3 regions of the Actinorectispora metalli genome follow, and region 2 is predicted to be linked to each of the others. Evidence: riboswitches for the same ligand, from Rfam matches in the RefSeq annotation. Region 2 holds a riboswitch; each other region holds the start of a gene.

Region 1 (5,258 bases), 260 kb from region 2:
CGGCGGCGCGCAGCAGGTCTCGACGGTTCAACGACATGGGGTCCTCCCAGTGGTGGTGGGCAGTCGACCCACCCAACCCGCCGATCGTGGCCTGCACATGAGCACGACACGGACGAAGGGTGAACGTGAAAACCTTTCCATGGGGAACAGATTCGCGTGCGCACGACTTGAAGGAGGCGGACAGTCGGGTCATGGGGGGATTGGACCGATGCGGATTCTGATCACGGGCGGCTCAGGAGTGCTGGGCCGGGCGCTGGTTCCGCTGCTGGGCTCACACGAGGTGCTTGCGCCCAGCCGCGACGAGTTGGATCTGTTCGATGAGGCCGCGCTGCACGAAGCGACCCGCGGCATCGACGTGATCTACCACCTCGCGACCCGGATTCCGCCCGCGGAGCGCCGCGGTCTGCCCAGCGCCTGGGCGGAGAACGATCGCCTGCGGACCAAGGCGTCCCGGCTGCTGGTGGACGCGGCGCTGGACAACGGCGTGCTGACCTACGTGCAGCCGAGCATCGTCTTCATCTACCCGCCCGGCGAGCCCGCCGACGAGCGCACCCCGGTCCGCGCCGTCGCCGACCACCTGCGTTCCGCGCTGGCCGCTGAGGCCGAGACCGAGCGTTTCGCCAGTGACGGCCGCAACGGTGTCGTGCTGCGTTTCGGCCTGCTGTACGGGTCGGGAACGAACACCGCGCGGACGGATCTGGTGTCCTGTCTGCACATCGACGCCGTCGGGCAGGCACTCGTGGCGGCATTGACCGTGCCGAGCGGGATCTACAACGTGGTGGACGACGGCGAGCCGGTGTCCAACGCGTTGTACAAGAAACTCACCGGGTGGTCCCCCACCGGATGAAATCGGGTGCTTGGCGCGGCCGAGGCATGATCAACATGGTAGCCCTTTAAGGGCGTTCCGCCCGAATTCCCGCCTTTCCCGGAGGCTTCCGTGCGCGCTCATCGACTACTCGTCGCCGTCCTGATCACACTCGCGGCAGCCGTCACTCCCGCCGCCGCGGCCAAGGCCCCGATCGACTACGTGGCACTTGGCGACTCCTACTCCTCCGGCGTCGGCACCGGCGGCCCGTACAGCGGAGGAGGCTGCGCCCGCAGCCCCAAGGCGTATCCCGTGCTGTGGAAGGACATGCACCAGGTGGGCTCGTTCTCCTTCGCCGCCTGTTCCGGCGCCACCACCGGCGAGGTCGTCGCGGGCCAACTCGGTGCGCTCAACGGCGGCACCGACCTGGTCACGATGACCGCGGGCGGCAACGACATCGGCTTCGTCGACGTGCTGACCACCTGCCACCTACAGAGCGAGGCCGCCTGCGAGCAGGCGGTCGCCCAAGGCGAGGCGAATGCCCGCGGTCCGTTGCGCGGCAACCTGAACCGGCTCTTCGCCGAGGTCAAGGGCCGGGCCCCGAACGCCCATGTGGTGGTGCTGGGCTACCCGAGGCTGTTCACGCCATCCAACGGCTGCGCCGCCACGCTGAGCGCGGCCAAACGAGCCATGCTCAACCGCGGCGCCGACACGCTCGCCGCCGTCATGCAGGAGCAGGCCGCCGCGAGCGGCGTGCGGTTCGTGGACACCCGCTGGGTGTTCGACCACCACGGCGTCTGCGGCTCGCCCGCCTGGATCAACACCCTCAGCCTCACCAACCGCAACGAGTCCTACCACCCCAACGCGGCCGGACAGCGGCACGGCTACCTGCCCAGTCTGCAAGGCGTGACTGGCTGATCACGAGCCGTTTGGAGCGCGACACACCCAACAGGTAGTGGTCAGATTTTCTGGCGCCACTATATGTATGATCACCCTTGCCGTTGGTTCGCCCGGTCAGCCAGACCGGGCGAGGCAAGGAGCGACAGCTCTCCAACAGGGAACCCGGTGCGAAACCGGGACTGCCCCGCAGCGGTGAGCGGGAACGACCGCCGTCAACGAAGCACTGTGTGAGCGACACGGGAAGCGACGGTCAGTAGGAAGTGCCGGTCGGCCGACCGGCACGTGCCCGCGAGTCCGAAGACCTGCCGACGGTGCGCACGCGAGGTGCGTGCGCGTGTCCTGGGTTTCGAGGGAAAACCCGCGACGGCTGGGGTTTTGTCGCGCCCTCATCAGCCGTTGTGCTCCTCGCGCCCCGGGCTTTCGTCTAGCTCGCGAGGAGAGAGCAGTGACCGTCACGGATGCCATCGCGGCACCCGGGGTTTCCGATCTCGACGTGCTCACCGGCGACATCGCCGCGCACGCCGCCGATCTGTCCGATGTGGACGTCGACCGGGTGGTCGACGCGGTCCGCAGGGGCCGCACCCCGCACACCGGCCGCCGCGAGTCGACCGAGCTCGCGGTGCGCGCCGCGGCCGACCTGATCGGCGAGGACCCGCAGTACTCCAAACTCGCCGCCCGGCTGCTGGCGGGCCTGATCCGCCAGGAGGCCGCCGACGGCGGCGCGGTGGACTTCCCGTCCTCGGTCGCCGCCGCGCACGCCGAGGGCCTCATCGCCGACCACACCGCCCGTTTCGTCGCCGACAACGCCGCCGCGCTGTGCGACCTGGTCCGCGTCGAGGCCGACGACCGCTTCGAGTACTTCGGGCTGCGCACCGTCTACGACCGGTACCTGCTGCGTCACCCGGAGACCCGGCAGGTGCTGGAGGCCCCGCAGCACTTCCTGCTGCGGGTCGCGGCAGGCCTGTCCGAGACGGTCGCGGAGGCGGCCCGGTTGTACGACCTGCTCAGCAGGCTGGCTTATCTGCCCAGCTCACCGACGCTGTTCAACGCCGGGACCCGGCGCCCCCAGCTGTCCTCCTGCTTCCTGCTGGACTCGCCGCGCGACGAACTGGAGGCGATCTACCAGCGCTACGGGGAGGTGGCCCGGCTGTCCAAGTACGCGGGCGGCATCGGCATCTCCTGGAGCCGGGTGCGCTCCCGCGGTTCGCTGATCCGCGGCACCAACGGCCGCTCCAACGGCATCGTGCCGTGGCTGCGCACGTTGGACTCCTCGGTGGCCGCGGTGAACCAGGGCGGCCGCCGCAAGGGCGCGGCCTGCGTCTACCTCGAGCCCTGGCACGCCGATGTCGAGGAGTTCCTCGAGCTTCGGGACAACACCGGCGACGAGGCCCGCCGCACCCACAACCTGAACCTCGCGATGTGGGTCTGCGACGAGTTCATGCGCCGCGTCGAAGCCGACGGCCAGTGGTCGCTGTTCGACCCCAAGGACACCCCCGAGCTGGTGGACCTGTGGGGCGAGGAGTTCGACCGCGCCTACCGCGCAGCCGAGGGCCGCGATATCGCCGTCCGCCAGGTGCCCGCGCGCAGCCTGTACGGCCGCATGATGAAGACGCTGGCGCAGACCGGGAACGGCTGGATGACCTTCAAGGACGCGTCCAACCGCGCGTGCAACCAGACCGCGTTGCCCGGCAACGTGGTGCACCTGTCCAACCTGTGCACCGAGATCCTGGAGGTGACCAGCGACGAGGCCACCGCCGTGTGCAACCTCGGCTCGGTCAACCTCGCCGCGCACCTGACCGCCGACGGCGTGGACTTCGCGCGGCTGTCCGACACCGTGCGCACCGCGGTGACGTTCCTGGACCGCACGATCGACCTCTCCTACTACCCGACGCAGGCCGCGTCGGGCAGCAACCGGCAGTGGCGTCCGGTGGGCCTTGGCGTGATGGGGCTGGCGGATGTCCTGTTCGCGCTGCGGCTGCCGTTCGACTCGCCGGAGGCGCTGACGCTGTCCACCCGCATCGCCGAGGAGATCGCGCTCGCCGCCTACGAGACCTCCTGCGAGCTGGCGGAAACCCTGGGTGCCCACCCGAACTACGCCGACACCAGGGCCGCCCGCGGCACCCTGCACGTCGACCACTTCGCGGGCGCGTCGATCACCCAGCCCGACCGCTGGACGGCGCTGCGGGAGCGGGTCGCCGCGCACGGGCTGCGCAACTCGCTGCTGATCGCCATCGCGCCCACCGCCACCATCGCCTCCATCGCGGGCTGCTCGGAATGCGTCGAGCCGGTGGTGTCCAACGCGTTCAAACGCGAAACGCTGTCCGGGGAGTTCCTCCAGATCAACCCCTGGCTGGTCGCCGAACTGAAGCGGCAGGGCCGCTGGAACCGCGCTACCCGGGATGCGCTGAAGCAGGCCGACGGTTCCGTGCAGGCGCTGGCGTTCCTGCCGGAGGACACCCGGCGGCTGTTCCGCACCGCATGGGAGCTGCCGCAGAAGTCGCTCATCGACCTGGCCGCGGCGCGGATGCCGTTCATCGACCAGAGCCAGTCGCTGAACCTGTTCATGGCCGCGCCGACCATCGGCAAGCTCTCCTCGATGTACGCCTACGCCTGGCGGGCCGGTCTGAAGACCACCTACTACCTGCGTTCCCGCCCGGCCACCCGGATCGCGCTCACCACCGTGACCGCCGAGCCTGCCGATACGGCCGCCGTCGCCTGCTCCCTTGAGAATCCCGAGATCTGCGAGGCCTGCCAGTGACCAACACGATGCTGCTCGACCCCGGCATGGACCTGACCCTGCGGCCGATGCGGTACCCGGACTTCTACGAGCAGTACCGCAACGCCATCCGCAACACCTGGACGGTGGAGGAGGTGGACCTGGCCTCCGACGTCGCCGATCTGGCCAAGCTCACCCCCAATGAGCACCACCTGGTCAAGCGGCTGGTGGCGTTCTTCGCCACCGGCGACTCGATCGTGGCGAACAACCTGGTGCTCAACCTGTACAAGCACATCAACGCCCCCGAGGCGCGGCTATACCTCTCGCGCCAGCTGTTCGAGGAGGCCGTGCACGTCCAGTTCTATCTGACGCTGCTGGACACCTATCTGCCCGACCACGAGGAGCGCGTGCAGGCCTTCGCCGCGATCGAGCACATCCCTTCGATCCGGCACAAGGGCGAGTTCTGCTTCCGCTGGATCGACTCCATCGACAACGTGGCCGAACTGCGCACCAAGGCCGACCGGCGGGCGTTCCTGCTCAACCTGATCTGCTTCGCCGCCTGCATCGAGGGGCTGTTCTTTTACGGCGCCTTCGCCTACGTGTACTGGCTGCGCTCGCGCGGCCTGCTGCAAGGCCTGGCCACCGGCACGAACTGGGTGTTTCGCGACGAGTCCATGCACATGAACTTCGCGTTCAGCGTGGTCGACACCGTCCGCGTCGAGGAACCGGAGCTGTTCGACGACCAGCTCACCGCTGAGGTCACCCGCATGCTGGACGAGGCGGTGGCCGCGGAGCTCCAGTTCGCCACCGACGTCTGCGGCGACGGGCTGCCCGGCA
Region 2 (5,258 bases):
TCGTCCAGCGCGCCGAACAGCGAGGTGTGCGGGTAGCGGCCAAGCCCGATGAGCTCCCGCACCGAGAGCAGCCCGACGTCGATCCGCTCGGTGAGCACCACCGCGATGCGCCGGGCCCGCTCGGCGGGGCTCAGCCCGTCCAGGGGCTCCCCGGTCAGCAGCGCCCGGCCGCCCAGCGGTCGCTGCAACCCGGCCACCGTGCGCAGCAGCGTCGACTTCCCGGTTCCGTTGGGGCCCAACAGCACGGTGAGCCGCCCGCCGGGCGCCTCCGCGTGCAGGTCGGCCAGCACGGTGCGGCCGGGGTAGCCGACGCCGAGCCCGTCCAGCCGCAGGCTCATGTGACCGCCCCCGCCGCGAGCCGCTTGCTGCGCAGCAGCACGGTGACCACGATCGGCGCGCCCAGCAGCGCGGTGACCACGTTCAGCGGCAGCACCGCACCCCCACCGGGCAGCGCGACGGCGATCGAGCAGGCCAGCGCGATCACCGAGCCCATCAGCAGCGTGGTGGGCACCAGCACCCGGTGGTCGGAGGTGCCGACGGCGATCCTCGCCAGGTGCGGCACGGCGATGCCGAGGAAGGCGACCGGCCCGCAGAACGCGGTCACCGCCCCGGCCAGCAGCGACGAGCTGACCAGCGTCAGCGCCCTTGCCCCGCGCACCGGCAGGCCCATCGTGCGGGCGTAGCTCTCGCCGAGCAGCAAGGCGTTCAGCGGTTTGACCATGAGCAGCCCGATCAGCAGCCCGGCCGCCACCGTCGGCGCGAACACGGCCAGGTCGGACCAGGTGTTTCCGGCGAAGCTGCCCAGCCCCCAGGCCAGGAACTGCTGGGCCCGTTCGGGATTGGTCAGGTTCAGCAGCAGGCTGACCACGGCGCTGGTGGCCGCGCCCACCATCACCCCGATCACCAGCAGCGTCACCGCCGAGCGCACCCAGCGGGAGAGCACCAGCACCCCCGCGAGCACGACACCAGCGCCGAGCGAGGCGGCCAGCACCATGCCGATCCGGCTGGTCGGCGCGAGTCCCGCCGTGAACATGCCGCCGACGCTGACGGTGCCCATGATCGCCAGCGCCACGCCGAGGCTCGCCCCGGCGCTGACCCCCAGCACGTATGGCTCGGCCAGCGCGTTGCGGAACAGGGTCTGCAACTGTAGGCCCGCGACGCCCAGTCCAGCGCCCGCCAGCGCGGCGGTGATCGCCTTGGGCAGCCGGACCGTGCCGATCACGACCTCCCAGCGCGGATCGTGCGTCGGCAGGCCGAACAGCACCCGCACCGTCTCGTCCACCGGGACCGAGACCGAGCCGATCGCGGTGGCCAGTACCAGTCCGATGCCGGTGGCCAGCAGCAGTCCCAGCAGCGTCAGCCTGCGCCGCAGCCGGGTACCGGCAGGCAGGCCGTTGGTCACGGCCGCGGCACCGGGCGGTAGAAGGCGAATTCGTGTCCCGGCGACAGCTCGGGGTGCAGGATGGCGACCAGGTCGCCGAGCACGAGGTCGGGCCTGGTGACGCCGCGCTCGTAGTAGTCGGTGCCGCCCGAGGGCGTGGTGACCTTGGCGTTGGTCCACACCGCACCGGACTTCACGGCGGCCAACTCGGCGTAGCGGCCGTCCTCGGCGATGGCGTCGGCGGTGGTGGCCCAGGTGCGGTCGACCAGCCAGACCGGGGCGGCGCCCGCGGCGGCGAAGACCGTCTCGAAGTCCAGCTTCAGGCTGGCCGTCTCCGGCCGGTCCGCCCACGGGTAGCTGCCGCCCGCGTCGGCCAGCAGCGTGCCGAGGAAGCTGCCGCCCGCAGGCGCGACCCAGGTGCCCTGGAGCATCACGCCGGGGAGCACGGGCGTCTTCTGCGCGCCTTTGGCCTTGGCCGCGGTGCTGTTGTAGTCGCGTTCGATGCGGTCGAAGGTCTCCCGCGCCGTGGCCTCCGAGCCGGTCAGCGCCGCCATGGCCTTGAGCCACTCGGCGCGGCCCAGCGGGGTGGCCTCCAGCCATTCGGCGTTGGGCAGCACGGGGATGCCCGCGTTGCGCAGCGCGCCGTAGCCGGGGTCGTCGAAGCCGCCGGTCATCAGCAGGTCGGGCTTGGCCGCGATCACCTTCTCGGCGTCCAGCTGGTTGGCGGGCGCGTACTCGGCGACCTTGCCCGCGGCGATGCGTTCCCGCACGGCGGGCGAGATCACGAAGCTCGCGCTGGACACGCCGGTCAGCACGTCTACCTTGTCCAACTCGGCCAGCAGCGGGAGGTGGGTGGTGGAGGCGGAGAAGAGGCTGCGGATCGGCGTCTGCACGACCGGGGCGTTCGCCAACTCGGCGGGCAGCGTCGGCTTGGGCGCACCGCAGCGCAGCAGCACGTAGGACTCCGGCTTTCCGCCGGGGTAGGGCTGGTTGACGGTCAGCACCTGGTAGCTGCGGTGGTAGCTGAGGCTGAGGTTGCGGGCATGCCGAAGCTCGGACTTGACCGGGAAGTAGTCGGTCGAGGCATCGAAGGAGGTGATGCAGTCCTGGCCGTTGACCGGTGCGGGCGCGCCTGCGCCGCCCGTGCAGGCGGTCGAGCCGATCAGCACCGCCGCGGCCAGAGCCGCGAGACGCCCCAAGGGTGCCGACATGGTTGCCGCCCTCTCTCGGGGAAGTCCGCCCCGATGTCCGTGGTGAGGAGGCGAGTGGCTCCAGTCTCCTGGCTGCCGGATCGACACGTTCCCGGCCTTCCCATCCCCTCGAGGGGACAGTGGCTGTCGGTGGGTTCGTTCCCCGGTCACAGTGGCGGCACCGCGCCGGATTCACACCGGCTTCCTGGTTGCCATCGCCTGCTTTCATCATCGCATCCCGCTGCGGCGGTAATGCGAAACGGGTAATGCGCGACGCGGTCGAAAGCCCACCAGACCGGACACAAATTGATCACAACAAGATCACAATGTGTATTGGGCGCGACCGTTTGGGCGCGTCGCACAGATCACTTCAGGGTGAGCGCTGGACAACGCAGGAGAGGCCGCCGAGTCGCCTACGCCCAGGCGACTCAGGCAAAACCGCAGGTGAGGCGGGTTCTTCTCTACCGAGACCCGCGCTGTGCCCCCGGACGGATTCGAACCGTCACTTGGACCCTTTTAAGGGGCCTGCCTCTACCGATTGGGCTACGGGGGCGGAGCGCAGCCTAGAGGCTCAAGCCCGCCGAACGGGAGCGAACGCGAAAAATCGCCCCAGCCGGACCAGTGGGAAGGAGTCCATTCGACCGCGGGCGTAACCGCCGACGCCTCGGCGTTACGCCATTCCAGCGCCTGAAGATAATTACGAACTGCGCCCGTCCAACGCTCAGCTTATGTGACTTGTTTCACGAAGTTGTTCGAACTTCGTGGCGACCCAGTCATGCAGCAGGTCGGAGACGTCGGTCCGGTCGGCGCGGTGCTCGAACCAGCGCCAGTCGCAGTTCACGTTCACCTCGAGGAAGACCGGCTTGCCGTCCACGACGAGCAGGTCGAAGGCCGCGACCGACAGCCGCCAGCGCTTGGCCAGCCCGAGTAACTGCTCCCCGAGGAACGGGGGCACCTCGGTGGGTTCGACGCTCACCGCGTCCGGGTCGACCCAGAGCTGGGCCGGATCGTGCTTGACCACCCGGTAGGCGAACAGCTCCTCGCCGATGACGAACACCCTGAGCTCGCCGTCGGACTTCAGGTACTGCTGCACGATGACCGGTGCGGGTTCCGGCGTCTCACTCGCCCTGCGGGCGTCCAGAGGCCGGGGAAACAGGCCCTGTAGCGAGCCGGGCTTGGGTTCGAGCAGGTGGTGGCCGATGGTTTTGACGATGCACCGCCCGCCGCCCGGCCTGCTCCGCCCCGGCCGGGTGGTGACGGCGGTGCGGGGCACGTCCAGTCCGGCCGCGGCGGCGTCGGAAAGCTGGGTGAGCCGGTCCAGGGTGCTGCTCGGCTGGTTGGGGTTGACCTGGGCCCAGTCGGTGCGGCCCGCCAGCCAGTTGACCACCGCCCGCCACTGGTCGATGGCGTAGGCACCGTTCATCGTGCGAGGGTCGACCGGGATGGCGGTGACGTCGAAGTGGCGCCGCCACACCAGCAGCGGCCGCAACAGCCTGCGGTCCAGCTCGAGGATGGGCGCGTCGGTGTAGATCGTGAGATCGAGGTCGAGGCACCGGTCGGCATCGATGCGGGCCATCCTGATGCCGCGCTCGGCCAGCGCGAGGGAGAGCTCGTTCATCTCCATATCGGCCGCCCTGGACAGCACCAGGACGCAGGGCAGCGGATTGCCGCTGGGGTCATCGCCCGACAGGCCCTGCCGGTGCACCTCCTCCTGGAAGTCCAGGCAGGTGTCGGCGGCGCGGAAGAAGTAGTCCTGGCCCTGCAACAGCAGCGGCACGGACTTGGAATTGCTCCCCTGACGCGACGGATCGGGCGGGTGCGGGCCGTCCTCCCGCTCCCGCCCGATCTCAGTCATCAGTCATCCTTCTTGCGAAAGATCTTCTGTGCTCGGGCATACTCTGCCGCGAAGTCGGCGAGCTGACCGTCCTTGAGCTCGCCCTTGCGGATCCGAGCAGCCATTTCCTCGATGGACACCGGGTTCACCTCGTCTCCCCAGCGCTCTCACGCTTTCAGGTGATGATCCCCTATTGCGTCAGACTACGGTAACAGAGCGTCAGAGAACGCATAGCCTGAGGTCATAGGTGAGACAGGTTTTTGTGACCAATTCGACACCTTTGAAGAATATTCGCATCGAATGGCCTAATGCTTTGTGACCACTGAGAGCGACGCTGACCCGCAACCGCCAAGTGGGCTACCCAGAGCCTACTACTCTGTGTAGTCCATCTTTGAGCTCTCAAACACTTCGGTCAGCTGGCAGCGGCCCGGGCGAAGTCCGCCTTGGGGTCGTTGATCTGGCCCAGCGCCACGACCTCGCGCTGGAACAGCAGCGCCAGCATCCAGTCCATCACGATGCGGAACTTGCGGTTGAAGGTCGGCATCCGGCTCACGTGGTAGGCGCGGTGCAACAGCCAGGCCGGGAAGCCCTTGATCTTGATACCGAAGATCTCCGCGACACCCTTGTACAGCCCGAGGCTGGCCACCGAACCCGCGTAGGCGTGCTTGTACGGCTTCAGCTTGGTGGACCGGATGCTCGCCACCACGTTGTCCGCCAGCACGAAGGACTGCCGCACCGCGTGCTGCGCCGACGGGCTGCACGTCGCCTTGGGGTCCTCCTCGACGCGGGTCAGGTCCGGCACCGCCGAGCAGTCACCGGAGGCGAAGGCGTCCAGGCTGCCCTCCACGTTGAG
Region 3 (5,258 bases), 1.2 Mb from region 2:
GCGGGACTCCGATGATCTGCTGGGGCTGCGCAGGAAGGCACTGTGTGAACGCCGCGACGCACTGACCACGGCCCTGCGCGCGGCCCTCCCCGACTGGCGCTTCGCGGTACCACCCGGCGGCGCTTCCCTCTGGGTGGAACTGGATGCCCCGATCAGCACCGCGCTGGTCCGGGCCGCGAGCGCCCACGGCGTCCGCCTTGTCCCCGGCCCCCGCTTCGGCCTCGGCGGCACCCTGGAACGCTTCCTCCGCCTGCCCTACACCGCGGCGCCGGACCAACTCACCGAAGCCGTCCGCCGCATCACCCTGGCCCGCGAAGACGTAGCCCAAGGCGCCCCAGCAGAACCCTTCTATCCCGCGATCGTGGCCTAAGAACGCGGGTCGCCGAGCCGCTGGTTTTCGCGACCGAAGTGGAGTGGTTCAACCTGCGGCATCATGCCCAGTTCCGCGGAATGTTGGTGCACAGGGACTTGGGCCAGACCAAGACCACGCAGGGCAACACCGAGGTCAAGTCCTTCGTCCAGCGCTTGTGCGCCGAGCGAGGGAGGCGCGCGGCCTGCCGCCGCGACCCCGAAAGACCGAAGCCGTGCGGCGTCGATGGTCGACGGCCGCACGACTTCGGTCCGCTGTCGGATCAGAGCGCGGCCACGGACCTCGCACTGGCCGAATCCGAGCGGGTGCCGGTCGCTCGTTCCAGAAGTAGGCCGGAGACCAGTCCGAGGGTGGCCCAGAGTGCGGCCAGTTCCGCCAGTGAGGCGAGGCGGAATTCCCAGATCACCGCCGCGGGCACGTCCGATGGAATCGTGTCCGGGCTCGCCGGGAACACGATGATCAGCAGTGCGTACGCGGCCACGGTGACGACCGCGGTCACGGTCGCGCGCAGGGACTCCTGCCAGGTGGTGGGCAGCCTGCGATGCAGTGCGAGCGCCAACAGTGCCACGGCGACGCTCGCGGCCATGAACGCCAAATAGAACAGCGTTCGCTGGTCGACTGTCTCCGGATCACCGACGGCGGGCGGATTGGCGGGGTACTTGATCATGGGGAGGAGCGCCACCGCCACGAAGCCCGCGGTCGCGAGGGCCACGCTGTGACCGAAGTCGGTCCGGCCCGGCAGCCCGGTCCTGAGCAGCGCGAAGGCGACGGCGAAGACCGCGCCGAGCACCAGCGCCACGATCAGCACCGCGAGCATCCCGCCGACGATCTGCATCGGCCGGGACACCAACTCCTCCGCATGCGAATGGCCCGCCCCGGCCTCCGCATGGGAGTGACCCGCCCCGGCACGGGCCTCCTCGATGGCCAGCGCCTTGCGGATCGGCACCTCGACGACCAGCAGCGAGACCAGCGCGGCCACCAACCCGGCGGCCAGACCACCGAGCAGCGTGCTGCGGAAAAGGGCGCCAAAGGACAGCGTCTTGTCTGTCATGTGGCGTCCCGTCAGTGACACGGAACGGCGAGCGCGTGCCTGCCGTCGTGGAAGAACTCGTGCAGCACCTGGGCGTTGGCCGCGAGCAGCAGCCCGTTTTCCTGCAGCGCCAGGTAGGCCACCACCAGCCCGACAACGGCGAGGAGGTAGGCCCAGATCGGAACGGAAATCGCGGGCTGTCGACTGAGAGCAGGCGACGTCATGGCGATCAAACCTTCTTCCATCTCTCGTGGAACGGTTGCATGTCGCCGCGGCCGGTCTCCTGACTCCCGGATCAACGCTCCCTCGGCCTTCCCACCCGGCACTGGAAATACTGGGCAGTGGCGCAGACGAGGGGTGCTCCCCGATTACAGTGGCGAGGACCGCGCCGGACTCACACCGGCTTCCCGATCACCGCGGCCCTCCGACCGTAGCAATCCACTAGCCCGCCAAGGTCACCGTACGATGCCGGATGGGTCACCGGTGCTCGCATCGCGGCCGAGCAAGTCACCACACCGCGCGCACAGGAGCGCATGACGGTGCCCCACATGTAGATGATGGGAAGTACATCTCACTAGGTCTCATCTGAGCTTGGTCGAACCCCAACTTCAGGGCAGATGACCAGCTCTGGAAATTTGTGATGCGGTGAAGGCTCGGCACACCATGGCGGTCGACGCGGTGGTCATCGGAGTCGCCGGCGTGTTGGAACGACCCGAGGAGCTGGTGTTGGCCCGACCCGACGGTACTGGCGAACTGCGGCGAATCGGGCTATCACTGCCGCTCTCGCCTCTGTGCGAAACCAGGCCGGACAGCAGGTCCGGTTGACCGGTGCTCTGCGGGGCCAGGTGTCCAGTCGGGTATTTCGGGCGGCCCCGCACCGAGTATCAGCCCGTGCACCCGATGCTGGTGGCGGAGGCGCGGGCGGAGGTCTCCGGGGAGTCTTTCGCCGACCGCTTGCGGCCCCGCGTGCATCGCCTAAGACCCGACCTCGCCATCGACGACATCGACTCCTCGACGGCTGATCGCCGAACGTTGAGATTTCCTGGTTGACGGTGATCGGGGTGTGCGCGATAGGAATATATTGTTCGGCAACCTCAAATGGGAATTGAGGTTGCCGAACAAGCTGAATTGCTATGCGGCTGCTAGCAATGCGTTGTCTCCGCCGTTGGCAGTGTGCTCAGTTCGTGTTCCACTTGCAGTTCGCGGTCATGCTTGTTTCCACGCTCAGATGCTTTCCGTGCTGCGTTCCGCAGAGGTAGTACCGCCGACCGTCGTGCTCCACGGCGAAGGTGCCGTCGCCACGGTGCCACACTCCGCGGTCGCCCTGAAGGCCGGAGCAGTGTTGGAAGATGACGTTGTCACTCTGATCGGGTGAGAGAAGCGTATCGAGGCACATCGTGGATCCGAGGGTGATGCGCTTGGTGCTCTCGTTGTAGCCGAGGGCCTGGTTCGGTGAGTGCTCGTCGCAGGTGTCCAGCAACAATGAGCCAAACGTGTTGTAGGTGCTGGCACACAGGCCGGTGGCCACATGGCGGAACCCCGCCTGCGGCTCGGCCGCGGCGGACGACGCCGCGGCCGCGATGGTCACCCCGACTGCCGCGGCCACAGTGGCCACCAGCGCAACCAGTCTGGATACCAACGATGCATTGCTTTTCACGTTAACGATTCCTTTACTTACAGGGATACCGGCACCGACTCATGCCCTGTGAGTAGGATTTAGGACCGATTGAAGTACAACAACTGCCTATTTCCCATACCCTCACGGTATGGAAGTCGAGGGACGACACCTGCGGGTGGTTCGCGCCATTGCCGACGAGGGCAGCCTCACGAAAGCAGCGGCCGCTCTCGGTTTGCCGCAACCCGCGCTTTCCCGTCAACTCCACCGGCTGGAGCAGGCCCTCGGCGGGGAATTGTTCATCCGCGATCGCAAGGGAGCCCGGCCCACCGAGCTCGGCCGCTACCTACTCGCCAGGGCGAATGTCGTGCTACCTGTGCTGGATGAGATCAACACGGCATCGTGCCAGCGAGGCGTGAGCTCGCGCCTGGTTCGCTATGGCGCGGCGGAGAGCCCGTTCGCTGCCGGCCTGCTGCCTCATCTGCGCGAGCTCGTACCCGGCGTCGAAGTCAACATGCGCACCGAGAAATCGAACAGCACGCTGATCAACCTGGTTGGGGCGGGTCGGTTGGACCTTGCCGCCCTGACCGAGTTTCCTGGCTTCGAACTCCCGCTGCGGGCCGGCCTCACCAGGCACACCGTGGTGACGGAACCGATGTTCGTGCTTGTCGCCGACGATCACCCTGCCGCCAGAGCCACCCAGGTGGCCCTCGCCGATCTTGCCGGTGCGGACTGGGTGCTGCGTCCACCCGATGACAACCGCTTCCGCGAGTACTTCGCGCAAATCTGCGCCGCGGCAGGCTTCGTCCCCCGGCTACGGCTCGAAGCAGAGTTGGGCGGAATGACCGATCTGGTCAGGCACGCACACGCGATCGGAGTGGGCCAGGCGACCTTCCGCCACACCCCGGGCATCACCGTCGTGCCGCTGGAGCACGCTCCATTGTGGTTGCGTCACGCGCTGGTATGGCGGCAGGACAACCCACTCGATGCCCATGCGGCACGCCTGATCCGATCGGCGGAGAACGTGTACCAGGCGGCCGTGCGCCGAAGCCCCGTTTACCTCGACTGGCTACGCCGCCACAAAGACACCGTGCGCCCATGAGACGCCGGACTTGAGGCCACGGGCACTCGATCCGTCGAGGCAGCTAAAACAAGCCCAGCAACCCGGCTTCGTCCGGCGTCAGAAGGGCAGCCGCAGAGGCGGCCATTGCCAATGGCACCGTGCAACCAGCCGGCAAGGGCGATGATCAGGACTGCGCACACTGCGGCGCCGACAACCGCCAGCAGGCCCAAGGCAGGTAAGTGGCGATCTCGCCTGGGGCGCAGACGAGTTCGCCCGATCTCCAGAGTGATCTGTTCCATGCGTGGGCCGCTTCGATCTCGTGACCGCCGCTCACCGGTGGGGCCGCGACGACGTCGGTGGCGGTTGGTGGATCAACCGGGTGTCGATCCGGGTGTGCTGCGGATGCACGGGCGGCGGGTCACGAGCGGCACGCACCATCCCCGGCTGGTGGCGCAGTACCTGGCGTGGCGGGCACCGGACGACGTGGAGATCAAGGAGCCGGACGAGTCCCTGTTGGCGCGGGAGAGGGAGCACGATTCGCCGACGCTGCCGTTCCGCCTGCCGTGTGAGTACCTGATCTCGGTGCGGGTAGCCCGGCCCGGCCCGGCGACGAAGGCGGAACGGGTGCCGCACGCCCGCGCGCAGGCGCAGCGGGCGACCCGGGACCGGGTGGTACACGACTTCACCGAGGCTTGGCGCGCGACGTCGGACGAGCTGCTGGTGGTGGACCCGAAGACCCGGACGACCGCTGCGCCGAAGGCCGCCAAACCTTCTGCCGTCGGGTGCAGTGGGGCGGTCGGCTGGACCGACGGGACCAGACCCTCCAGATACCGGGTGCCGATCGGCGCGCAGGTGTCGTGTCCGACGGTCACCGGGGCGAAGTCGACGAACGTCGCCCCGTGGGCGCGGGCCTGCGTGCGCATGGCCGCGCTCAGCTCATCGACCTTGGCCTGCATGTAATTCGCGTCCCTCGCCCAGATCGGTTGCCTCGGGTGGCAGCCGTCCTTGCGGATGTAGGTCCCGTAGCCGGCCACGATCACCTCGGCGTTCGGTGACCGCCGGTGGATTTCCTCGAGCGCCGTGCCCAGTCGCGGTGCCCACGCCTGAATCTTCTTCGACACCGAGTCGACGCCGCCCGAGGTCAGCCTGTCGGCGCACGAGGTGCCCGCGGGTTCCGGCA

The links. A riboswitch is a leader RNA that binds a small molecule or an ion and turns the genes downstream of it on or off. The one in region 2 is predicted to bind cobalamin.
Region 1: another riboswitch for cobalamin. It lies ahead of ACU6XJ_RS07205 (ribonucleoside-diphosphate reductase subunit alpha); the one in region 2 lies ahead of ACU6XJ_RS08395 (ABC transporter substrate-binding protein).
Region 3: another riboswitch for cobalamin. It lies ahead of ACU6XJ_RS02900 (CbtB domain-containing protein); the one in region 2 lies ahead of ACU6XJ_RS08395 (ABC transporter substrate-binding protein).

What each region holds. Positions count from the first base shown of each region.
Region 1 is NZ_JBREYE010000001.1:1,569,669-1,574,926, reverse strand. Features, by position in the region: gene ACU6XJ_RS07220 (alkaline phosphatase D family protein) at 1-37, opposite strand, end outside; gene ACU6XJ_RS07215 (NAD-dependent epimerase/dehydratase family protein) at 209-847, shown strand; gene ACU6XJ_RS07210 (SGNH/GDSL hydrolase family protein) at 938-1,723, shown strand; cobalamin riboswitch at 1,791-2,029, shown strand; gene ACU6XJ_RS07205 (ribonucleoside-diphosphate reductase subunit alpha) at 2,151-4,463, shown strand; gene ACU6XJ_RS07200 (ribonucleotide-diphosphate reductase subunit beta) at 4,460-5,258, shown strand, end outside.
Region 2 is NZ_JBREYE010000001.1:1,829,661-1,834,918, forward strand. Features, by position in the region: gene ACU6XJ_RS08385 (ABC transporter ATP-binding protein) at 1-338, opposite strand, end outside; gene ACU6XJ_RS08390 (FecCD family ABC transporter permease) at 335-1,402, opposite strand; gene ACU6XJ_RS08395 (ABC transporter substrate-binding protein) at 1,399-2,592, opposite strand; cobalamin riboswitch at 2,641-2,837, opposite strand; tRNA gene ACU6XJ_RS08400 (tRNA-Leu) at 3,051-3,124, opposite strand; gene ACU6XJ_RS08405 (ATP-grasp domain-containing protein) at 3,293-4,426, opposite strand; gene ACU6XJ_RS08410 (NAD(P)/FAD-dependent oxidoreductase) at 4,818-5,258, opposite strand, start outside.
Region 3 is NZ_JBREYE010000001.1:632,852-638,109, reverse strand. Features, by position in the region: gene yczR (MocR-like transcription factor YczR) at 1-370, shown strand, start outside; gene ACU6XJ_RS02905 (CbtA family protein) at 633-1,421, opposite strand; gene ACU6XJ_RS02900 (CbtB domain-containing protein) at 1,433-1,624, opposite strand; cobalamin riboswitch at 1,657-1,848, opposite strand; gene ACU6XJ_RS02895 (hypothetical protein) at 2,578-2,988, opposite strand; gene ACU6XJ_RS02890 (LysR family transcriptional regulator) at 3,167-4,117, shown strand; gene ACU6XJ_RS02885 (SGNH/GDSL hydrolase family protein) at 4,450-5,258, opposite strand, start outside.